DNA from 4 places in the Staphylococcus sp. Z5-21 genome. Region 3 is predicted to be linked to each of the others. Evidence: riboswitches for the same ligand, from Rfam matches in the RefSeq annotation. Region 3 holds a riboswitch; each other region holds the start of a gene.
The links. Region 3 has a riboswitch for thiamine pyrophosphate ahead of M1D64_RS07800 (3-oxoacyl-ACP reductase). Riboswitches for the same ligand answer to the same signal wherever they lie in the genome.

Region 1 (5,109 bases), 240 kb from region 3:
GACATTTGTCCAAGTAACCACATGATAATAAAGAATGTGTTAACACTCAAAATATCAATAGGAATGATTTCATCGCTTTCAATTCTTCCGTATAAAACAATTTGCGTTATTAAGTAACTTATCCCATAACTGAAAATAATCCATAAATAATGATATTTTCTATGTTCTGTATTTAACTCGTCCTTATAAACGATATAACCAATATGAATTGCAAATGGTATTACGAAAATAATAGCAAAAAAGCTATAAACTTGAGTCATCAATATCAGTGTTATAATGAAAAAAAGAATACCAATAACTAAAAAGAATACTGAAATATCATAGTCATATCTTGTCGTTCTATATAAAGTAAAGCCAATCATAATGACACCAATACCAAATAAAGCAATAATGATGGCACTAATTATCGGGAAATTACCTATGTAATTACTCATTACTCTAATTATTTCACCAAAAAATGCATTTATAAAATCCCATACATTATGAATGTGCAAATCAATTTTACCTTTACCATTTAATTTATTAATTAATGGTAAATTAATTAAAATGATAAGACCTGTGAAAAGCGAAACGATGCCTATAACATAACTATATAATATCTCAGCGTGTTTCTTCAAAAAAGACATACCATTCACCTCAAAAGTTATTATATATGAACATTTAGTTCTTGTCTTTAATTATCTAATAAATAAGTCCATAGTATGATATAAAATGACTTATAGTCAAATTTCCACTTACAATTCATGTTTAAACAATTTTATAAATTTAACTTATTAAGTACATTATCGATGCATTATTTAGATTATCCATTAATTAACATTAATCTCATATCAAACTATTGTAATTATATTGAAGTGTTTATATTTTATTCAATTGTGGTACATACTAAATATAGATAATCTTAACTATGAAGGAGTGCTTTAATTATGAGTAAAGAAGAATTAAATAAAGAAGCAGCTGAAAAAGCTAAAAAAGCAGAGGATAAATTAAAAGAAGAAAAAGAATCTGCAAAAGATAACACTGAAGAAACTAAACAAAATATTCAAGATACTTTAGACTAGTATAGATACTTGGTATTAATAGTAATTCAATATAAATGTAAATCCGATATGGGAGTGCGACATCAAATCTTATCAAAATGAGGTTTGTGTCCACTCCTATTTTTTAATGGTTTTATAATTTGATTACGTGTAATAAACTTAAATAACAACGTTTGTCCTTAAAATAATCACTCTATTAACCAACAATTTTTTAGCATAACCTTGACATAAACGTCGAAAAGTCATACATTATAATTAAATTTAAATAAATCATTCGCACTAGGGGTGTTTTGTGACTGAGATGAGGTATACCCTCAAACCCTTTGAACCTGATCTAGATTAAACTAGCGTAGGAAAGTGTATTGCGATATCACTGAGTAACTTTGGTATCCGTATGCCTATATAAAAACGCGCAACTTTCTAGAAGGTTGTGCGTTTTTTATATTAGGAGGAACAATGATGTCAAAAGGTTTAAAACTATCCGAAATACTTGTAACTGTGCTTATCGCAGTTGTTTTCGCCATTATTTATAATGTTTGGAATTTTGTCTATAAAGCTGTACAGGTAACTGGACTTCATTTTGAAGAACTCACTTATGGTGCCTGGTTTATGGCAGCAGTCGTAGCTTATCTCATAATTCCAAAAGCCGGTATTGCTGTGCTTGCAGAATTTGCTGCAGGTGCTGGTGAAACAATTGTAATGGGTCGTTTTGATATTGCAACGATGGTCTATGCATTATTACAAGGCTTAGCTTGCGAAATTATATTTGCTATTTTTCGATATAAATCACGTTCAGCAATGGTTGCAATGCTAGCAGGATTTTTAGCTTCAGTTGCAACACTACCTTTAGATTTTGCCTATGGTTATCTAGGAGAAGTCGCGGGTTGGAATCTTGCTTTATACATCATATTTAGATTAATTAGCGGTATTATCGTTGCCGGTCTCTTATCTTATTATATTGTTAAAGCACTTGACCAAACTGGTGTAACAAAATTATTCAGACCAGCAACCCAGAGTGATTATGACAATCTATAAGGAGTAATAATGTTGATAGCTACTAAAAATTTACGCTTGAAATATCCAAATGGTCAAAAAAAAATATTCGACAATTTGTCTATTCAAATAAAAGATAAAGAAAAAGTATTATTATTAGGTCCTTCTGGCTCAGGTAAAAGTACTTTATTAAACGTACTTAGCGGCATTGTGCCAAACTTGATAGGTTTGCCGTTAAAATATGATGCTTTAGAAGTCGATCCTTCAAGTGGTGTCATATTCCAAGATCCAGATACTCAATTTTGTATGCCTAAAGTTTATGAAGAGCTTGCATTTGTACTAGAAAATCAACAAGTTCCTCGGGAAGAAATGGATCATCGTATTGAGGAAGCGCTAATGACAGTTGGATTAAACGTGGACAAAAATCAATATATTAATGAATTAAGTGGCGGTATGAAACAAAAACTTGCGATTGCTGAGACAATTTTACAACAAGCAACGACACTATTTTTAGATGAACCTACCGCGATGTTAGATGTAGAGTCAACTGCTGATTTATGGCAAAAAATTCAATCATTGTGGCGAGACCAAACTGTACTTATAGTAGAACACAAAGTCGAACATATATGGCAACATGTCGATCGTGTCGTTTTAATGAATTATGATGGTGCTATCATTGCAGATGCCCCACCTTCTCAAATTTTAAATGATTATGAAGCGCTATTAACTGAATATGGTGTTTGGCATCCAAAAGCTTGGCATTCTGCACCAAAAGCGCTAAACTTTTCAGATTCTGATTCATCTCATTTTAATTTCCAAATTCAAGATGCAGTTATTAAACGTGGAAAGCAGCAACTCATTAACATTCCTAAGTTAAATGTCAATGCGGGAGAATGGATATCCATTACCGGGTCCAATGGTTCAGGTAAAACTTCACTGCTCGAATCAATGATGCAATTAATTAAATATGAAGGTCAGATGTACATCAATCATCATATTTACACTAAAATTAAATCTGCAGCAAAATCTATGTATCTTGTGTATCAAAATCCCGAATTACAATTTATAACAAATTCTGTATACGACGAAATTCATATACAAAACAAAAACAAATTTAATTCAACGGATGAAGCTAAACAGCAAACTGAATCATTATTAAAAACGCTTAACTTAACATCAGTACAAATGCAACACCCTTATGAATTATCTATGGGACAAAAGCGACGTTTAAGTGTTGCCATTGCTTTAAGTGCTTCTTCTGATTTAATTTTACTTGATGAACCTACATTTGGACTTGATAGTCACAATACATTTAACCTAATTAAGCTGTTTCAACAGAGAATTAAACAAGGACAAACCATTATCATGGTTACACATGACCCAGAAATTATTGCACGTTACCCAACTCGAAGACTACATCTCGAACATCACCATTTAATAGAAAAGACAGGTGATACATATGTTTGATATGTGGAAAAAACACCATTCCTTTATCGATGATGTAAATATCATTACTAAATTAGGGATTGCTGTTATATTATTCTTCTTTGTCATATTTGTTCATCAATTCGATTATATGTTTTATATTACGTGCTTAATGCTTGCCCTATTATTAATATTCAATGGCTTGCAATTTAAAATAACCTTAGTATTTATCACTTTTACAATAATTTTCAGTTTAGTGTCCGCATTATTCATGATTTTTTATGGTGATGGGACGCACTTACTATTCAAATTTGGGTTTATCCAAATAACAACTGAAAGTTTGTATCGTGGCTTACATTTAGCAATGCGTACAACAACGGTTTCATTTTTTGGAATCTTAATTGCTTTTACTTCACAAATCGTTCTTGTATTTTATAGTTTAATGCAACATTTAAAAGTAAAACCCAAAGTAGCATATGCCTTTATGGCGGCAATACGCATGGTGCCATTAATGTTTATGTCTTTTTTACAATTAAGAAAATCATTAAAAATACGTTATCAATTAATAAGTGCCCAAAATTATCGAGGTATAAAAAGAGTCAAGCACCTCATCATTCCGTTATTAAGTCAAAACATCAGGAAGGCACATCAGCTTTCAGTAGCAATGGAAAAAAAAGGCTTCAAAGATGGGCCTCGAACATATTATTATCATGCACCTTTCTCGTATAAAGATATTCTATTAATTATAGTTATGGGACTCATATTAATAAGTGCCTATTACTTATCACTATATTTTCCAATAACTGGAATCGACGATGTCCGTACAACAAGTATTTATTAAAAAAGTTCAACTAACTTTTCGAAATCATTTTTATCCAAAAAATAAAAGCGATGGAACAAAACCTAAACCAGTTTGTTCCATCGCTTTTTTTGCTATTTTTGTTTTATCGCTTTGTCACTGATGTCAGAACGATAAAATAATGCATTACTTTGAATTTGGTCAACCGCTTCATAAGCATTAGCTTTAGCTTCACTAATGTCGCTACCTTCGCCTAAAGCGAGAATAACACGACCTCCTGAAGTTACGTAATGTTGATCAACTTTATTTAAACCACTTACAAAGTATCTTCCATCTAATGTAAACCCTGAAACGACCTCACCTTTATTATAAGTACCTGGATAGCCTTTAGACGCAAGCATAACCCCTACAACCGCATCTTTTTTCCACTTAAATTGAATCGGTTGCTTCGCCTCTAAATCTAAAATGTGTTGCATCAAATCACTTTCCATTCGAGTCAACAACACTTGCGCTTCTGGATCTCCAAACCTTGCATTAAACTCAATCACCTTAGGACCCTCTTTTGTTATAATTGCGCCTATATATAGCACACCAAAAAATGAATAGCCCTCTTTCGCCATTGCTTGTGCAATTGGCTGAGCAATTTCTTTATTTGTACGTTCTATCATACCCTTATCAATATGAGGTACCGGACAGTATGCTCCCATACCACCAGTATTAGGACCTTCATCATTGTCAAACGCACGTTTATGATCTTGCGCAATACAATCAAATGGCACAGCATAATCTTGATTAACAAATGTCATAAGTGAAAATTCCTCACCTTCAAGAAATTGTTCAAATACAACTGTG
Region 2 (5,109 bases), 1.1 Mb from region 3:
ACCTGCATGAATGCCTAATTTCATTGCTTCAGCCATTTTTACAGGGTCTTTGGCACTAGAGATGGCTGTATTTAGCAACACTGCATCTGCACCTAACTCCATTGCATGACAGGCGTCTTTAGGTGACCCGATGCCTGCGTCAACAATGATCGGTACATTGGCTCGCTCAATAATATAACGTAGATTCAATGGATTATTGATTCCGCGCCCCGTTCCAATTGGTGATGCTAAAGGCATAATCGCGTGTACGCCTAAATCCTCTAAACGTTTGGCTAATACCACGTCATTAGATACATATGGACAAACGGTATAGCCTTCGTTTAATAATATTTCACAAGCTTTATAGGTTTCTAATGGATCTGGCAACAATGTTTCGTCATCACCGATCACTTCAACTTTGATCATGTCACAGACACCGGCGTGATTGGCAATTTTAGCAATATGCACTGCTTCATCTGCTGTTTTTGCGCCTGCCGTATTTGGAAAAGTAATGAATTTTGATAAATCAACTTTTGCTAATGGATTAGGCAATGCTTTGTCGTATAAGTTCATACGTCTGACTGCAAAGGTTAATACTTCAGTTTCAGACGTTTCAATCGCTTGTGTTTGTATCGCTTCGTTGTCAAACTTACCTGTACCTAATAATAATCTCGCTTTTAATTCAAAGTCACCAATTTTAAACATTTTATCCGCCTCCTACAAATTCTAATAGTTCAAGACAATCTTGATCATTAATCTTTACTGCTTGAAAATCTGCTTGTTTTACTAAATTTTCATTATGCTGAACAATGACTCTATCGGCATCCAACTCTAATTCTTGTAAAATAGCTTGGATACTGACTGCTTGATTAAAAGTAAAATAATCACCGTTTATAACGCATTTCATGTTTTACAGCTCCTTTCAATTGAAAAGTCTTCAAATTCAGTGGGTCTGCGTCCACTTTCAATCCATTCACTCATTTTTAAACCAATCAGTGGTGATAACAGAATGCCGTTGCGATGATGACCCGTAACAACGAATAAATGATGGTCTACTTCATCCATAATGGGTTGACCGTTTGTTGAAGTCGGTCTGATACCAGACCATTGATGAATCAGTTTACTGTTTGCTAAGTTTGGTACGTAGTGTTGCGCTTGTTTGCACAGCCAATGTTTTCCGGGTTTCGTCACGCCGATAGAATAATCATCAACATAGCTCGTAGCACCGATTAAATAACGGTGATTCTTTTTTGGAACGATATAGCAACCATTTGTCATAAATAGGGTGGTCTGCAGGTTTAACGTGGGGTGTTCGACTAAGAGTACTTCACCTTTGACACCCGTGACAGGATTTTGGGAAAAATATTGATTTAATAATTGACCGCTCCAAGCACCAGCTGCAACGACAACCTTTTCGGCGCGGTACGTGTCTTTTTGCGTCATGACTGTATAGCCGTTATTTTGCTTTGTAATTGCTTGAACTTCACTATGATCAATCAATTGGATATGGCGTTTGGCTAAGGAAAGTAATAGGGCTTTGGTATATTGATTCGCGTTGACTTGATGATCTTTAGGTATCAGCATCGCGGTTAAAGTTTGAGATTGAACGTTATTGTCTGTAATGGCTTCAAGGGACTTGGAAGATAATAATTGCGTGTTCGAATCGTGCTGGTGTAGAAATTGGAATTGCTGTTCCACAATGGGATTATCTGTCTCATTTTTTGCCATTTTAACTAGGCCGCTTTCCAAATATTCAATATCTAGACCGACCTCAGACAGCAAACGATCTTTAAGGGATTGAAACATGTCTTGAGATTGTCTTGCTAAATGAAATAAACTACAAGATTCCGTAAATTCATTATGTGCACCTAACATACCTCCAGCTGCGTAAGAGGCATACATACCGCGAACATTGCGATCTATAATGGCTATCCGCAGGCCTTTTTGACTTAATTCTCTTGCAATCGACATACCTATTACACCGGATCCAATAATAATGACATCAAATTTGGTATTCATTCCATCGCTCCCTTAATAATTCCATCGTTTCTCTGTTTTTTCGTCTGAATAGCGTTATACCTGCAATCCCATCAAATCCTTTCGGCAAATCATTCAAGGTTTGTTCATTCACACCCCCAAGTGCTACGGTTGGTATAGAGTACTGTAATGCTTTATCAATTTCTGACTTTGTTCGTGGTGGTTGATTAGGCTTAGAATTTGTTCTGAAAATATGACTAAACAATATAAAATCTAAATTGAGTGCTTGTGCTTGTTTGACACTTTCCTCGTGGTGTGTCGACATACTGATTTGAATATGAGGGTGTGACTTTTTAAAATCCTTTATTCGTGTGTCAGCTTCTCTAAAATGGATTGCTGATAAATGGCATTGTTCTAAAACTATAATATGACTATGAATAATGATTTTATTTTTCGGAAACCCTGCCTGTATTAAGCGATTCATCCAATCTATCAGTTGCTGTTGTGACATAGGGGTACGTATCATTAAATAATCAATAACGGATGCTATGGTTGTGTAATGTTGAATATCGTCTGAATCTAAATTTTCAAATTCAGTAATGGCTATAAACATATAATTCACCTCATTAAAAAAACGTCACTTCTCCGGCTGGAAAAATGACGTTGAAATAACGAGTAATATACCTAAACGCCACTTTCCTACGCCAGTACAAACTGGATCAGGTTCAGGGAATTCCTAAGTTACTACTTCGGTCTCAGCCTTTTACAAGGCACTTCCAGTGGTTTCTCAAACTATTTAATTTTTAATAATACGTTTCACTAATTTTCTGAATAATTATCTACAATCTAACGTATTCTATTCCTTTTTGCAAGTTTCACTTAAAAACAAATGTGTATATTACGATATTGAATTAACTGGTTGAACACTCTATGGCGCTCACTCCAGAAAAATATTTTTAGCGTTAATCAACGTCAGATATTTCGAGTAATTTACTTGTAATGGCTTGTGTTTGCTGATAAACAGCTTTATATAATTCAAAATAAGCCATATATTGTTCGTGTCTTTTGGCATCAGGTTCAAAGCTATGTTCATATTTTATAAAATGCTTTGTCATATGCGCTACATCCGGATACCATCCTAAACCTAAGACAGCGAGCATGGCTGCGCCCATACAAGGTCCTTCTTCATATTTCAATTTTTTAATTTTAGCATTAAAGATATCGGCTTGGAGTTGTAACCAAAAGTCACTTTTTGCGCCACCACCAATGGATATCACATGTTCAATATTGTTACCCATGTGACGTAGATAGTTAATGGATTCATATAAAGAAAAAGTAATGCCTTCTATCACGGAACGCGCGATATCACTGCTATGATGCGACGTTTTTAGTCCTATAAAACTCCCTCGAATACTTGCGTCACCATGCGGAGTACGTTCCCCGGATAAGTATGGTGTAAATAATAGACCATGACTGCCTAATGTGGATGATTCAGCTTGTGCAACAATTTGTTCATAGCTTAAATGCGGGAGCATATGATTTTTTAACCATGTCAAACTATCGCCAGCTGCAAGTGTGACGCCCATGACGTACGACATATCGTTTACGACGTGATTAAAATAATGCATATTGTGTTTATAGTCGTATTGCTTGTCAGATTCACTCGTTAAGATAACGCCAGAAGTACCAATGCTACACAGCGTTTGATTTTCATCGACCACTCCTGAACCGAGCGCGCCGCATGCATTATCTCCGCCACCTGCAAATACTGCAACATCATGATTTAGGCCTAATTGTCTAGCTATGTCTTTAGTGACGTAGCCTACAAAGGCATCAGAAGTCACGAGCTCAGGATAAATATGGTCAACACCGAATTGTCGGCCAATCTCTTTAGCCCAACATTTTTGCTGATTATCTAATAACAATGTACTAGATGCATCGGAATACTCCATATTTAATTTGCTTGTTAATTTAAAACGCACGTAGTCTTTAGGCAATAAAAACACGTTTGTTTTAAGCCAGTGCTCAGGTTCGTTTTCCTTTATCCACAGTAGTTTAGTAAGTGTAAAGCCTTCTAAGACGGGATTGTCTAATACATAATCGCCAAGTTGTGCTTTAATTAAATTACATTGTGACGTTGATCTTGTATCATTCCACAAAATCGCATCACGGATGGGGTGGTTTTCATCATCCAGAATAACCAAACTATGCATTTGTCCTGACAAAGATAAGCCCTTCACTTGATAATGATTGAGTGCCTCACTGTGTACTAACTGTTGTATGCAGGAGCATGTAGCCTCAAACCAGTCATCTGGATTTTGCTCACTATAACCGTTGGCCACATGCCTTGTTTGTAGTGGTGCATGAACACTTTGTAATACGTTGCCATACCTGGTTACAGCAATGACTTTAACAGCACTCGTGCCAATATCTATACCTAATACGATATCTTGCATATAACGACTCCTTTGTTTAGATATTTAGGGAGTGGGGACTGAAATCAAATTGTTTAATAGATATTTCGTAGTGCTTCCCTAGTACTTCCCTGGCGAGGATGACTGGTATAAGAGTTTACCTGAGCTAACCCTCATGTATCAGTCTCACTAGAATTTTCATGTAAAATGCATAAGTGCATAAGAATGACTCATTTTCATGACATGAAAAAGGAGTGCTTTAAAGAAGTGAGATTTTAGATTTTCAGTCCAGCCCTCTACTGCCTAATTGAAAAAAGATTCTGAAACCATCGATGGATGTCCCAGACTCTTATTTATAACACGATTTAATTTAAATTAAAAATTTGGGGGAATTTTATTATAGAAAAATGTTAAATATATGGGGGGTGATATAGATTGATATTTACTAAGGTGAATTAACCGTATGACCTGTTATAACAAACAAAGAAAAGGTGTGAGATAGTAAAAACATGGCTTAAATCATAATTAAGCCACAAGTTAGTCGTCGACATAAAAAAAGCGTTAAGTTATTCAATGCTGAGTAACTTAACGCTTTTTATTTATACACAAATTTAGTTCGCTATTTCTTTTTTAATTTGTTTGGTTGCTTGAACTTGTTGTTGATGATTTAAATAGTCGTTTATTTCTTGTTGTGACGCTTCTGGATGTTGTTTTTTATAGTTACTTGCTAACTGTTGCA
Region 3 (5,109 bases):
GGTAATGGTATAATGACTGTCATTCCTGTTGATAAAGGACAAGAAATAATCAAACTCAAATATGCACCACCTTACCATAAAACATTAATTATTTTGACGGTGATAGGTATCATCTCAAATATTATTTTTACAAAGCGCATTTCAAAATCTTCAAAAAGAGAAATTTAAGGACATATTTTTTTAGTCCCTATTTGGTCATATTAAAAGCCCACGACTTTGCCATTTACTAATCGTCGTGGGCTATATATTTAAATAAAAAAGCGATTCTCATAATGAGAACCGCTTTTTATATGCTTAATATGCTGATTAACGAATTTCTTTAATTCTAGCAGCTTTACCACGTAATTCACGTAGGTAGTATAATTTAGCACGACGAACTTTACCACGACGTGGAACTTCGATTTTTTCGATTTTTGGTGTGTGTAATGGGAAAGTACGTTCCACACCTACACCTGAAGAAATCTTACGAACAGTGAAAGTTTCTGAAATACCTCCACCACGGCGTTTGATTACTACACCTTCGAATACTTGGATACGTTCACGTGTACCTTCAATAATACGTACGTGCACTTTTAAAGTGTCACCTGGACGGAATGAAGGTAAATCTGTGCGTAATTGCGATTGAGTTACTGCTTCGATTAATTTGTGATTACTCATTATTTTTTCTCTCCTTCAACCTATGTTCTTGCCTCGACAAAATATAGCAGCGGATCATAGTGATTTTTCGTGTGTCGCACACTTAAAATATGTTAGCACATTGCTAGTCTTTTTTCAATTGCTTTTTGTATCTTTCTACAATATCTTTTTCTTCAACTGTCATTGGATACCGTTCTAATAAATCTGGTCGTTTTACAAATGTACGTAGAATTTTTTGTTCATGTCGCCATCGATCAATATGAGCATGATTACCTGAAAGTAATACATCCGGTACACTCATCCCTTTATATTCTCGTGGTCTTGTATATTGTGGGAATTCTAATAAGCCATCTTGGAATGAATCATCTTCATGAGATTGTTGGTTACCTAAAACACCTGGTAATAATCTCACTATGGCGTCTGTCATCACCATTGCAGGTAATTCGCCTCCCGTTAATACATAGTCTCCCATAGAAATCTCGTCTGTAACTAAGTGTTCACGTATTCTTTCGTCATAGCCTTCGTAATGACCACAAATAAACACTACATGTTCTGATTGGCTTAGTTCATTTGCTATCGCTTGTGTAAATGGTTTGCCTTGCGGACACATTAAAATCACTCTTGTGTCATCTGTTTTTTCAATACTTTTCATTGCATTAAAAATGGGTTCAGGCTTTAATACCATGCCTTGACCACCACCAAAAGGATAATCATCCACTTGATTATGTTTATTTTCTGCAAAATGTCTAAAATCAACTGTATTGACTGTTAACATATTTTTATCTTGTGCACGCTTTAAAATGGATTGGTTTAAAACACCATTAAACATTTCTGGAAATAAAGTTAGAAAATCAATCTTCATTAATCCAACAATCCTTCCATTGGTGTAATTTGAATACGTCTACCCTCTACATCAATATCCTTAACAACATCAGCGATATATGGAATCAAGTACTCTTTGTCACCTTTAACTACCCACACGTCATTTGCGCCTGTTTCGAAAATTTCTGTAACGCGTCCAATTGGTGTATCATCGTCATCAAATACAGTGCAACCAATGATATCTGAATAATAAAATTCATGTTCACCGAGTTCTATTTCTTCATGATCTCGTTCTTGCATAATGGTTTCACCTTTTAAATATTCAATATCATTAATATTATTAATGCCTTCAAATGTCAACATATGAAGACCTTTATGCATACGATAAGAAGCAATTGTGAATTCTAATGGCTCTTTATTTTTACGTTCAATAATTACAAGCTCCCCAGGCTGAAAGCGTGTTTCTGTAAAATCTGAATTTGATTTTACTTTTATTTCTCCTTTAATACCATGTGTATTAACAATTTTACCTATCTCTACCTTCATATACGTGCCTCCACTATTATTTATCTATTAAAATTGATTATGTATGCTATGATTTGTCTTATTATTATAACATGTGAAGTTATAAGCAGTGACACAAATACAATATTCATGTAATGACATTTTTAAAATATCAACTTGCTTATATTATTATCGATAATGTCTATAAAAAAAGAGTACCCTTCAAGGTACCCTTACAAATCATATATTTGTTTATTTGTCGAAATCCTATTTTTGATCGTCAAATTTCTTCAAGATGCCTTCTCTTGATAAGATATTATGAACTGTATCAGTTGGTTTCGCACCATTTTTTAACCATTTAAGTGCTAATTCTTCGTCGATTTTAACTTCAGCTGCATTCACATTGTTTGGGTTGTAAGTACCGATTTGTTCGATATTACGACCGTCACGTGGTGCACGAGCATCAGCTGCTACGATACGATAGAATGGATTTCTTTTTGAACCTAAACGTGTTAAACGTAATTTAACTGCCATTTATATTCGCTCCTTTTGTTTTCATAGTTTTTATTTTCTACAAGAAATAATAATAACAGTAATTCAATAATTTGTAAAGAGTTTCTTCTTTACCAATTTCATTATTACGCAAAATTCTTTTTCTACTTTAATTCTTGGGAAGCCACATCTCCTTAATCACCCTTAACTTGACATAATTCACTAAAAAATATACATTTAACTTAAATTACATAACAAATGCACTAGGGGTGTTTCTAACTGAGATGAGTCTGACTCAAACCCTTTGAACCTGATCTAGTTTAAACTAGCGGAGGAAAGTGTGAAGTCTAGCATATTTCAATATTTTGAAGTACTTTGATACATATGTCGATATTCATTATACACAACCTTCTTTCAGGAGCGTTGTGTATTTTTTTATAGAAAATAAGGAGTGTATAAAATGAAAAAAACTGTAATTGTAACTGGTAGCAGTCGAGGATTAGGTGCGACAATCGTGAACACATTGGCGCAACAAGGACATAACGTTGTCATAAACTATCACAACAGCAGACAAGCTGCACAACAACTTGTAGATGAAATTGGAACTCATCAATCAATCGCTATCCAAGCAGATGTTACAAAACGCAATGAAATAGACGCGTTAGTTGAGAAAGCTACGCAATATTTTGGTCACATAGATGCTATAGTCAATAATGCACTTGTTGGCTTTAAATTTGACCCTGTTCAACAACAAGCATTTGTTGACCTTACATGGGAGGATTATCAACAACAAATTGATGGTACATTGAAAGCTGCTTTTAATTTGTGTCAAAGTGTTATACCTCAATTCATCGAAAGACAAAATGGCCATATCATTTCAATTGGTACAAATTTATTTCAAAATCCTGTCGTCCCTTATCATGAATATACAACAGCTAAAGCTGGTTTGATTGGTTTTTCACGCAATTTAGCTGCAGAATTAGGTCAATATGGTATCACATCTAATGTCGTTTCTGGCGGCTTATTAAAGACAACGGATGCAAGTGCAAGTACCACTACTGAAGTATTCGATTTAATTGCTCAAACCACTCCAATAAAAAAGGTAACCGCACCACAAGATGTTGCTAATATGGTTGCATATCTCTTATCAGATGAAGCAAATGGCATCACAGGTCAAAATTTTACAGTCGACGGTGGCTTAACAATGAACTAATAAGGAGGACTGAGTCATTCAATGACACAAGCACAACATTTAAACATCGGTGTACTTATCTATGCTTGTGGCCATCATCAGGCTGCATGGCGTATGCCACATTCAAGCATTGAGCGTATTGGTGATATTACTTATTATCAATCATTAGCAAGAACTGCAGAACAAGGCTTATTTGATGCCATATTTTTTGCTGACAATCAATCTTTTCCAGCTAGTTCGAAAAGTGATATGCCTGCATTTTGGTTTGATCCCCTCGTTAATTTAGCAGCAATATCACAAGTTACACAACATGTGGGCCTAGTTGCTACGATATCTAGTACATTCTCCAATCCATTCACAGCTGCTAGACAACTACTCAGTCTAGACCATATGAGTCAAGGTCGTGCTGGTTGGAATTTAGTAACGTCAATGACTGATATGGAAGCTGCTAATCATAGTATGGACCATTTACCTGAACACGAGGAACGCTATAAAAAAGCAGATGAATTTGCACAAGTGATGAATCGTTTACTCGAATCATGGTCAGTGGATGACTTTTTACACGATAAAGAAGATAATAAGTTAATCAATCCATCAGCAATCAACGCTATTAATCATGAAGGAGAACATTTCAATGTCCGTGGACCTTTAACAACCCCAAGTAGCCCTCAAGAGAAACCCATTGCAATGCAAGCGGGCGCCTCCGATCCTGGTATCGCATTAGCAACTAAATATGCTGATGCAGTTTATGCTGTTGCTTGGAATTTCAATCAAGCTAGCGCTTTCAAGAACAAATTAAATCAAAAATTGATACAAGAAGGTAAGCCCATAGATAGTTTGAAAGTATTTCCTGGATTAGTTACATATGTCGGACAAACTTATGAAGAAGCTTATGCAAAAAAACAAAAACTCGATGAATCTTTAGAAGTTGATACCGCTTTAAATCAATTAGCCTTTTTTATTCGTCAAAATTGCCATAGCTGGGATTTGGATGAACCGGTACCACCATTATCACCTGTCGAATCTTTTAAAGGACCTAAAGGACGCTATCAAACTGTGCTAGAAATCATTAAAGATAAAAATCCAACATTACGTGAGTTATTAGGTTATTTAAGTGCTGGAGGTGGGCATTTAACACTCATCGGAACACCAAAGGATATTGTAGATGAAATGGAACGCTGGTTTGACGCGGGTGTTGCGGATGGTTTTAACTTAATGCCTCCAGAATTTCCAAATAGTTTAGAAGATTTTGTCGATGATGTTGTGCCTGAATTACAAAAACGTGGATTGTATCGTACTGAATACGAAGGTACAACATTTAGAGAAAATATTGGAATTTAATAGTGATTCAACATCGTACGCTTTCTATTAGTTTATAGATTGGATATAGCACAAAAAAAGTAGTAATCCACGACTCTGCTGTGGATTACTACTTTTTAATTATTACTCAATTTAAGAAACAC
Region 4 (5,109 bases), 760 kb from region 3:
AAATAACAAAAATGCGTGGGCCAATCGGTAAAGGTAACGCAAAAGCTACCGTCGATGGTGAAGTAGCATGTAGTTGTGAATTAACGTTTGCAATTCAAGCAAAGTAAATAAAAGACCTCAAGCTCAGTTGTAAATACAACGGTTTGAGGTCTTTTTTATAGTAATTATTTTTCTATTTTTTCATCTTTTAATCTTGGTTTAGATTGCATCATACGATTGAAAGATTTTTTAAGTTCGTCTCCTGTTAAACCTTCATCAATAAGTTGTTCTAATAAACTTTCTGCATATACTTGTCTTAATGTATAAATATGACATTCAAAAACGATGGAGATTGTACTTTCCAGTTTTTTTATGTTTTTAATCGTCGCATCAAAAAGAGCCGGATCATTTGCTGGACGTGTAATCACTACGCGTATATCTAATAAAGTTTCATCGTCCATATATTGTTTCATTGTTTCATAATGATAATCTGAAATAACAATTTCTAATAACCAACCAGTTCCACTATTTTCTTTATTGATAATAACGCCATCTTCTATTTCATATTCTGTAACGCCACCACTATCTGATACGATTTGAAATCGAACAGCTTTAAATGATTTCATCGTTCTCACATCCAATTAATAAATTTAACTTCTACAATTATTCGAATTATACAATCATTATAACGTAATTTTAAAAGAGAAAGGTAAAATTTGTAGAATTTAGTATTAAAACATCTTTTGAATTCTGTGTTATTGTACTTTGACGGTATTGTGTAAAATTCATAGAATATAGTTATAAAGGAGGTGACATATGATTAATAACATTGTTATCGTAGGGCGACTAACTAAGGACCCTAAAATATATGATAAGGAGGAGAAAAAATTAGCTACATTTTGTGTAGCTGTATCAAGGAACTATAAAGATAAGAATCAAAACCCGGTATGTGATTATTTATTTTGTAAAGCATTTGGAAAAATGGCAACAAACATTGAGAAATATACGAAGCAAGGCTCACTTGTAGGTATAACAGGCCAAATGCAATCACATAAATATGAAAAAGAAGGTCAGACGCATTTTGTATCAGAAATACTTATTGAATCAATTAAATTCATGTCTCCACAAAACAAAGATAAAAATGATTTACTTTTTGAACCATTCCCGCTAGAGCATTCCCAAAATGCATTTAAAGACATTAACGTACAAAATAATGATATATATGAAATTGTATAAACCACCCACCCTAAATCTACCCCTAATCTAATCATCCACTTTAATATACATTTAAATCCTACTATCAATTATACTTCTATTGGCTATCCCTCTTAAAATATCCCTATAAGAGGGATAGCTTATTTAATATAGAATCAGCAATCAAATCGCTAATAAGTAATTTAAATAAAACTGAATAATCTGATATATTACAATCATATTACGTGAAATTTTACTTTTCATAGCCTTTAAAAACTATCACAGAAGTTTTTAAAGGGATAAAAATTATATTCAAAGATAAATTAAATGTAATTTCATTGTAAAAAAGGCCGATTTTTTTTATTTCACTGTAACCTACAACGATTTTTTGAATGTTATAGTTGTATTTGCAAATTAATCATAAATAAAAATAAACTTAATTACCTTATAGGAGGACTTTTTTACAATGAAAAAAACAGTAGTAGCATCAACATTAGCAGTTGGACTTGGCGTAACAGGATTCGCAGCAGGAAATTCAGCAGACGCTTCAGAACAAGGCGTTGACAAAGCACAATTAGCACAACAAGCTCAAAGTAATTCAGAATCATTAAATGCAGCACCAGTTCAAGACGGTGCTTACGACATTAACTTTAACTATAATAATACTGACTATAGTTTCCAATCAGATGGTCAATATTGGACTTGGAGCTATGGACAAGGTTCAACTAATGCACCAGCACAAGAAACTGCTGAGCAACCAGAACAAGTTGAACAACCACAACAAACTGAGCAAGCTTCAACTGAACAACCAGCACAAGAAGCTGCACCACAAACTGAAGAAACACAACAACCACAACAAGAAGCAACTACACAAACTACTTCAAGCTCAAATGAATCAACTTCAAATGAATCTAGTTCAAGTGAAGCTTCAGAAGGTTCATCAGTAAATGTTAACTCTCATTTACAAGCAATCGCGCAACGTGAATCAGGCGGCGACCTTAAAGCTGTTAACCCATCATCAGGTGCAGCAGGTAAATATCAATTCTTACAAAGCACATGGGATTCAGTAGCACCATCTGAATATCAAGGTGTATCACCAACAGAAGCACCTGAAGCAGTACAAGACGCTGCAGCGCAAAAACTTTATGATACAGAAGGCGCTTCACAATGGGTTACTGCATAAAAAATTAAGTGTAGTAATGAACTTAAGATAAATATTTAAAGCTGGGACATATAGGTCTCAGCTTTTTTTATAGTCAGTTATTTTGCAAATTTGTCAGTATTTTGTTATCTTTTAATTAAACAAAATATAAAAACGCTACTAGGGGAGCCAGTTGGCTGAGATGATTAAATTCAGACCCTTACAACCTGATTTGGTTAATACCAACGTAGGAAAGTAGTTTAATCTAAAGTTGGGGTATAAATCCTCGCTATTAATTAACTACGTTTCTGTCGGGAATGTAGTTTTTTTATTTATAGGAGGATTTTTGTGTTATTTTCAGAACAGTTAAAAAAAGAAGCTAAACCAATTATTAATCAAATCTACCACGATCCGTTTATACAAGGTATGTTACATGGGAATTTACCGATTGAAGCAACCAAATTCTATTTAAGAGCAGATGCTTCTTATTTAAATGAATTTGCGAATATATACGCGCTGTTAATTCCAAAAATGGAGAACTTAAATGATGTTCGATTTTTGGTTGAACAAATTCAATTTATCGTAGATGGTGAAGTGGAAGCACATGAAATTTTAGCGGATTATGTCCAAGAAAGTTATAATGAAATCGTACAAGAGAAAGTTTGGCCACCGAGTGGCGATCATTATATTAAACATATGTATTTCAATGCGTATGCTAAAGAAAATGCCGCTTATACAATTGCTGCAATGGCACCTTGTCCTTATGTTTATCAAGTCATTGCTCAAGAAGCATTAAGGGATAAAGAATTAAATAAAGATTCTATTTTAGCTAAATGGTTTGAATTTTATAGTACTGAAATGGATGAATTAGTTATTGTATTTGATAATTTAATGGATAAATTGACGAAACATTGTAGCGAAAAAGAAAAAAATGAGATAAAACAATGCTTTTTACAAAGTACAGTACATGAAAGAAACTTTTTTAATATGTCATTTAATGAAGAATCATGGTCATATGGAGGTATGAAAAATGAATAAACCCAATATTGCATTGACAATTGCTGGTACTGATCCAACAGGAGGTGCTGGTGTAATGGCAGATTTGAAATCTTTTCATGCTTGTGGCGTATATGGTATGGCGGCTGTTACAAGCATTGTTGCGCAAAACACTAAAGGTGTACAACATATTCACAATCTTGAGTCACAGTGGTTATCTGAACAACTGACAAGTGTGTTTGATGACGAATTACCACATGCCATTAAAACTGGTATGATTGCTTCAAAGGAAATGATGCAATTAATTCAAGAATACTTAGTGAAATATCCTGAGATACCATATGTTATTGATCCAGTTATGTTAGCTAAAAGTGGTGATTCATTGATGGATGATGACGCGAAAGCAGATTTACAAAATATATTGTTACCCTATGCAACAGTAGCGACTCCAAACTTACCAGAAGCTGAAGAAATCACTGGATTAAAGATTGATAATGAGGCAGCGATATATAAAGCAGGCAACATATTTATTAATGAAATTGGGAGTAAGGGTGTTGTTATTAAAGGCGGACATGCTGAAGATTTAGAAACTGCTAAAGATTATTTATTTACTAAAGATGAGGTCTATACGTTTGAAGAACCTCGTTATGATACGCAGCATACCCATGGTACAGGTTGTACTTTTTCAGCAGTAATTACAGCTGAACTGGCAAAAGGTAGAACGATTTATGACGCAGTGAAAAAAGCTAAAAAATTTATTTCATTAAGCATTAAATATACGCCAGAAATTGGTCAAGGTAGAGGACCTGTAAATCACTTTGCATATATGAAAAAGGTAGGTCTAGATGATGAATAGTTTAAATAATGTAAGAACGAATAATCCACTCGTTATTTGTTACACAAACGATGTCGTAAAGAACTTTACGGCAAACGGACTTTTAAGTTTAGGTGCAAGCCCAGCAATGAGTCAAGCACCAGAAGAAGCGATAGATATGTTAACACCTGCTAATGCACTGCTCATTAATATTGGTACTTTAACTAAAGATAGAGAGCAGGACATTTTAGAAATTGCTAAAACAGCTAATGAAGTAGGCACGCCAATTGTATTTGATCCAGTTGCTGTTGGTGCATCCCAATATCGCAAGGATTTTTGTAAAACTTTTTTGAATACTGTAGATGTAGCAGTTATAAAAGGGAATGCATCTGAAATTTTAGCGTTGATAAATAATGATGCTAAGATGAAAGGAACGGACAGTGATGATAATTTAAATGCGATAGAAATTGCCAAAGAAGCGCATAAACGATTAAATAGTGCGATAGTCATCACTGGCAAAGAGGATGTTGTGATTCAAGACAATCAAATATATCAACTGAATAATGGATCGGCTTTGTTGGCTAAAGTAACGGGTGCAGGCTGTTTATTAGGTGCTGTCATAGCTAGTTTTTTACCGACAGATGAAACATCTTCAATCAGCCAGTTAGTTGAAGCCACTTCAATTTATAATATCGCTGCGGAAAAGGCAGAGCAACTTGCGGAAGACAAAGGTCCTGGTACGTTTATGACGTTATTATTAGATGCACTATATCAAGTGACTTATGATGATTATTCAAATCAAAGTGATATACAAGAGGTGCAGTAATGTTTGATAAAAATAATTTGAAACTGTATTTTATTTGTGGCACGCAAGATATTGAAAGTAAGACAACTATTATAGATGTTGTGACTGAAGCACTTGAATCTGGAATAACCATGTTCCAATTTAGAGAAAAAGGTAACGGTGCATTAATTGGAGATGAAA

Region 1: it holds a riboswitch for thiamine pyrophosphate, as region 3 does, so the genes downstream of both, M1D64_RS09145 (ECF transporter S component) here and M1D64_RS07800 (3-oxoacyl-ACP reductase) in region 3, are expected to answer to the same signal.
Region 2: it holds a riboswitch for thiamine pyrophosphate, as region 3 does, so the genes downstream of both, M1D64_RS00395 (thiamine phosphate synthase) here and M1D64_RS07800 (3-oxoacyl-ACP reductase) in region 3, are expected to answer to the same signal.
Region 4: it holds a riboswitch for thiamine pyrophosphate, as region 3 does, so the genes downstream of both, tenA (thiaminase II) here and M1D64_RS07800 (3-oxoacyl-ACP reductase) in region 3, are expected to answer to the same signal.

The regions. Positions count from the first base shown of each region.
Region 1 covers NZ_CP096462.1:1,830,020-1,835,128, forward strand. The annotation lists gene auxA (lipoteichoic acid stability factor AuxA) at 1-626, opposite strand, end outside; gene graF (glycopeptide resistance-associated protein GraF) at 927-1,061, shown strand; TPP riboswitch at 1,312-1,413, shown strand; gene M1D64_RS09145 (ECF transporter S component) at 1,500-2,075, shown strand; gene M1D64_RS09150 (ABC transporter ATP-binding protein) at 2,088-3,500, shown strand; gene M1D64_RS09155 (energy-coupling factor transporter transmembrane component T family protein) at 3,493-4,299, shown strand; gene purD (phosphoribosylamine--glycine ligase) at 4,392-5,109, opposite strand, start outside.
Region 2 covers NZ_CP096462.1:88,361-93,469, forward strand. The annotation lists gene M1D64_RS00380 (thiazole synthase) at 1-684, opposite strand, end outside; gene thiS (sulfur carrier protein ThiS) at 686-886, opposite strand; gene thiO (glycine oxidase ThiO) at 883-1,998, opposite strand; gene M1D64_RS00395 (thiamine phosphate synthase) at 1,982-2,569, opposite strand; TPP riboswitch at 2,636-2,744, opposite strand; gene xylB (xylulokinase) at 2,919-4,412, opposite strand; gene M1D64_RS00405 (DUF4811 domain-containing protein) at 4,982-5,109, opposite strand, start outside.
Region 3 covers NZ_CP096462.1:1,585,996-1,591,104, forward strand. The annotation lists gene M1D64_RS07775 (YfhO family protein) at 1-168, shown strand, start outside; gene rplS (50S ribosomal protein L19) at 307-657, opposite strand; gene trmD (tRNA (guanosine(37)-N1)-methyltransferase TrmD) at 761-1,498, opposite strand; gene rimM (ribosome maturation factor RimM) at 1,498-2,004, opposite strand; gene rpsP (30S ribosomal protein S16) at 2,230-2,496, opposite strand; TPP riboswitch at 2,710-2,808, shown strand; gene M1D64_RS07800 (3-oxoacyl-ACP reductase) at 2,915-3,667, shown strand; gene M1D64_RS07805 (LLM class flavin-dependent oxidoreductase) at 3,689-4,987, shown strand.
Region 4 covers NZ_CP096462.1:827,703-832,811, forward strand. The annotation lists gene fabZ (3-hydroxyacyl-ACP dehydratase FabZ) at 1-107, shown strand, start outside; gene M1D64_RS03990 (YwpF-like family protein) at 165-605, opposite strand; gene M1D64_RS03995 (single-stranded DNA-binding protein) at 796-1,215, shown strand; gene M1D64_RS04000 (transglycosylase family protein) at 1,640-2,356, shown strand; TPP riboswitch at 2,487-2,585, shown strand; gene tenA (thiaminase II) at 2,663-3,352, shown strand; gene thiD (bifunctional hydroxymethylpyrimidine kinase/phosphomethylpyrimidine kinase) at 3,345-4,166, shown strand; gene thiM (hydroxyethylthiazole kinase) at 4,159-4,950, shown strand; gene thiE (thiamine phosphate synthase) at 4,950-5,109, shown strand, end outside.